Regions from separate parts of the Janthinobacterium sp. SUN026 genome, predicted to be linked through region 2. Evidence: predicted binding sites of a transcription regulator. Region 2 holds the regulator's gene; the other holds the start of a gene.
What was found. The regulator FliA, encoded in region 2, starts transcription of late flagellar genes. The targets are predictions, from matches to a motif close to CTAAAGTTTNNNNNNNNNNNGCCGNTA.
Positions count from the first base shown of each region.

Region 1: OX459_RS09390 (FlxA-like family protein) is a predicted target of FliA. The motif match lies at 937-963, and genes of this name have one in related genera.

Region 1 is NZ_JAPQNU010000001.1:2,054,454-2,056,651, reverse strand. Features, by position in the region: gene OX459_RS09395 (ATP-binding protein) at 1-523, shown strand, start outside; gene OX459_RS09390 (FlxA-like family protein) at 565-906, opposite strand; gene dcd (dCTP deaminase) at 1,028-1,597, opposite strand; gene OX459_RS09380 (alpha/beta hydrolase) at 1,731-2,198, opposite strand, start outside.
Region 2 is NZ_JAPQNU010000001.1:851,187-853,384, forward strand. Features, by position in the region: gene OX459_RS03870 (antiactivator of flagellar biosynthesis FleN protein) at 1-736, shown strand, start outside; gene OX459_RS03875 (RNA polymerase sigma factor FliA) at 782-1,513, shown strand; gene OX459_RS03880 (flagellar motor protein) at 1,495-2,198, shown strand, end outside.

The DNA of each region.
Region 1 (2,198 bases), 1.2 Mb from region 2:
CCTGTCGCGGCTGGAAGCGGGCGCCGTGCAAGCGGGCGCGGGGCACGCGCACAGCGAAGACGTCGGCATCGCCGACCTCGTGCACGACATCGTGGACGACGCCCGCTATGAAGCCAGGGCGCGCCTGATGGGCATCGACCTGGCGGTCGACGCGGCCATGGCCGACGCCAGCGTCACGGGCCAGCCCGAACTGCTGGCGCGCGCCGTGGAAAACGTGGTGCGCAATGCTGTCAAGCACAGCCCCGACGGCGGCACGGTCGATGTCGAGCTGTCGCGCCAGCATGATTGCCTGCGCATCGCCGTGCTGGACCGGGGACCCGGCGTGGCCAGCGCCGACCTGGCCCGCATTTTTGAACCATTCTTCCGCGCCGCCAATACCCAGCACAGCACGGACGGCCATGGCCTGGGCCTGGCCATCGCCCAGCACGTCATCAACGCCCATGGCGGCCGCATCGGGGCCAGCTTGCGCAGCGGTGGCGGACTGTGCGTGGAAATGTTGTTGCCCGTCAAAACGCCAGGCTGACCTGTCGGCGAGCCTGGCGTCTTTTATGCGCGGAGTTGCTGTTACGCTTGCGTATCGATGATGCTGCCCAGGGTGGACGAAGTCGATTTGGCCGGGCTCGTCGCCGTATCGGCGCTGCTGGCCGGCTGAGCATCTTGCTGCGCCGCCTTCTGCGCGGCGGCAGCTTGCAACTGGGCAATTTGCGCCTGCAAGGCCTGGATTTGCTGCGCCAGTTGCTGTTGCAGCTTTTGCGACGCCTCCGTCTGCTCGCCCTTCTGCGACTCCGTCAACTGCTTCTGCGCCGCCGTGATCTGCTTTTGCAGCGCCGCGATCTGCGAACTGCTGCCCGAACTGGCGCTACTGGCCGCGCTGACCGCGCCGCCTGAACCGATTGCCGCTACCATGATGCCTCCTCAGTGTTTCGATACCAAGGTTAACGGCAAGCATGGGCGCGGATGTAGTGCCGCAGGTGTAAAGGCAGGTAAAGACAGAGAAAGACGGCTGGCGCCCCTCCCTTCACCGCGATCAGGTCTTGGGTAACGTTACGCCGACCTGGCCCTGGTATTTGCCGCCGCGGTCCTTGTACGACGTTTCGCACACTTCATCTGACTCGAAGAACAGCACTTGCGCCACGCCTTCGTTGGCGTAGATTTTCGCCGGCAGCGGTGTCGTGTTGGAAAACTCCAGGGTCACATAGCCTTCCCATTCCGGTTCGAACGGGGTGACGTTGACGATGATGCCGCAGCGCGCATACGTGCTCTTGCCCAGGCAAATCGTCAGCACATTGCGGGGAATGCGGAAATACTCGACGGTACGGGCCAGCGCGAACGAATTTGGCGGGATGATGCAATAGCCCTTGCCCGACACGTCGACGAAGTTGTTCGCGTCGAAATCCTTCGGGTCGACGATGGTGGTGTTGATGTTGGTAAACAACTTGAACTCGTCGGCGCAACGGATGTCATAGCCATAGCTGGACGTGCCGTAGGAAACGATGCGGTTGCCGTCGCGTTCCTTGACCTGGCCCGGTTCGAACGGCTCGATCATGCCCGTTGTTTCCGCCATGCGGCGTATCCATTTATCGCTTTTAATCGTCATCGCAGGGGTATCTTTCTAGAATATCGGAATGGCTGGGGCCGCACGCCTGCTGCAGGCGTGGCCCGGATGGCAGGATTTTACGCGAAAAACCGCCACTTTTGGCCCTTGCCCGCTGAAAATCCTTGCCAGTCGGCTAGTGTTTCGCCAACAGCGAGGTGATCATCTCGCGCACCACTTGCGCCGTCAATTCCGGGTTTTCCATGGGAAACAGATGCCCGCCCGGCACCTGGCGGAAAAATTTGCCGACCAGCTTGCGCGTGGCAGTCAAGCCCGCCTGGCGGCATTCCACCGATTCCGTGCCGCCGATAAAACCGATGGGCACTGGAAAACCGTCCTTGACGAGACCGCCGATGTGGTGCGGCAAGCTGCGGTAGACCTGCGTTTCCACTTCGCGCGTAAAGCGCAGCTGCACCCCGTTCGGATGCGGCGCCAGGCCGCTGTCGATGTAATCGCGCAAGACTTGCGGCGCCCAGATGGCGAACATGTCCTTGGCGGCAAAATGCTCATACGCGGCTTGCGCGTCGGGCCACAGCTTGCGCCTCCGGGCGGAAAAACGGGCGGGAGAGTAACGCTCGCCCAGCGCCGTGTTGCGCGCCAGCCG
Region 2 (2,198 bases):
CGCGTCGCTCGTCTACGGCGGCAATGACGTGCTGCTGCTCGACGCCAGCGGCGGCAGCGATGGCGTGGCATCGCGCCTGGGACTGGCGCACGGCGCCAGCCTGCGCGACGTGGCGCGCCAGCAGTGCGGTTTGAACCAGGTCATCCACCAGGTGCCGCAAGGCTTCGGCGTGGCCAGCCTGGGCGCGCGCAACCATTTGATGGACAGCATGGACTATGCGGGCGAGGATGAACTGCGCCGCCTGGGAAAGACGTTCGACGTGCTGGCGCGCCAGAGCGGCATCGTGCTGGTCGACGGCGTCGTGGCGGACGAGGGGGCCTGCTTCCCCGTGCCGCTGATGGCATCGTCGGATATCGTCGTGCAAGTCTCGACCAGCGCCACCTCGATCAAGGCGGCGTACTGCCTGATCAAGCGCCTGAGCCAGGAACTGGGACGCCGTCCGTTCGGCATTCTCGTCACCGGCGCTTCCGAATCCGAAGCAAAAGTGGTATACGATAATATGGCGCAGGCGGCGAGCCGCTACCTGGCCGTGAAGCTGACTTCGATGGGTTCCGTGCCTGCCGACGAGTATCTGCACCGCGCGGCGCGGCTGGGCCGCAGCGTGGTCGACGCGTTTCCGCTGGCGGGAGCGTCGGTGGCGTTTCGCGGACTGGCCGAGCGGCTGGCCCGTTCGGCGGCGCCGGTGCTTGGCGGCACCTTGTACCAGACGGGGAGCCCGCACCAGTTCAGCGCCTGAATCGAACCGCAGCACCAGATAAGATGAGAAAACAATAAGCAGCCTATGTACACGGTCAAAGGGAAATCGAACAAGGACTATTTGCTGACGGAGCACATTCCGCTGGTGAAGCGTCTGGCGCACCATATGAAGGCGAAATTGCCGCCTTCGGTCGAGGTCGATGACCTGATCCAGGCCGGCATGATCGGCCTGCTCGATGCCATTACGCGCTATGAAGAGACGCATGGCGCGCAGTTCGAGACGTATGCCGTGCTGCGCATCCGCGGCGCCATGCTCGACGAATTGCGCACCAGCGACTGGCTGCCGCGCAGCATGCGCCAGAACATGCGCAAGATCGAAGAGGCGATGAGCACCCTGCAGCAGCGCCTCGGCCATCCGCCGACGGAGTCGGAAGTGGCGAAGCTGCTGAAAATGTCGCTGGCCGACTACCAGGAAATGCTGGGCGACGGCGGCGGCCACCAGCTCGTGTACTACGAAGACTTTCATGACCCGGACGGCAATGACAGCTTCCTCGACCGCCACTGCGTGGACGAGGACAGCGACCCCTTGCGCTCCCTGCTCGATACCGATTTCCGGCAATCCGTGATCGATGCCATCGACGCGCTGCCGCCACGCGAGAAAATACTCATGGGCCTGTATTACGAAGAAGAGCTGAACCTGAAGGAGATCGGCGCGGTGATGGGCGTATCCGAATCGCGCGTCTCGCAGCTGCATACCCAGGCCGTCGCGCGCCTGCGCGCAACCTTGAGGGAGCTGGCGTGGACTGGTCCAGCGTAATCGGGCTGGCGCTGGCGCTGGCCGGCCTGCTGGTCGGCCAGGCACTGGAAGGCGGCAAGATGGCCTCCCTGCTGCAGCCGGCCGCCTTTGCCATCGTCATCGTCGGCACCTTCGGCGCCGTGCTGCTGCAGACGCGGCTGCGCACTTTTGTCCGCGGCCTGGAAATGCTGCGCTGGGTCTTCCTGCCGCCGTCCGACACGCGCGCCGCGCTGGCGCGCGACATCGGGCAATGGAGCCTGACGGCGCGCCGCGACGGCCCGCTGGCGCTCGAGCGCCTGATGGAAAACACGGCCGACCGCTTCAACGCCAAGGGTTTGCGCATGATCGTCGACGGCATCGCGCCCGACAAGCTGCGCCAGCTGCTCGACGTGGAAATCTCCGCCTACGAAATGGCCGAGCGCCAGGCCGTCAAGGTGTGGGAATCGGCGGCCGGCTATTCGCCCACCATCGGCATCCTGGGCGCCGTGCTGGGCCTGATCCATGTGATGGAAAACCTCACCGACCCCAGCAAGCTGGGCGGCGGCATCGCCGTGGCGTTCGTCTCGACCATCTATGGCGTGGGCCTGGCCAATCTGCTGTTCCTGCCGGTGGCCAATAAACTCAAGGCCATCGTTTCGCGCCGCGTGGTGCAATATGAAATCACGGCCGCCGTGCTGTACGACATCGCCACGGGCGACCACACGCG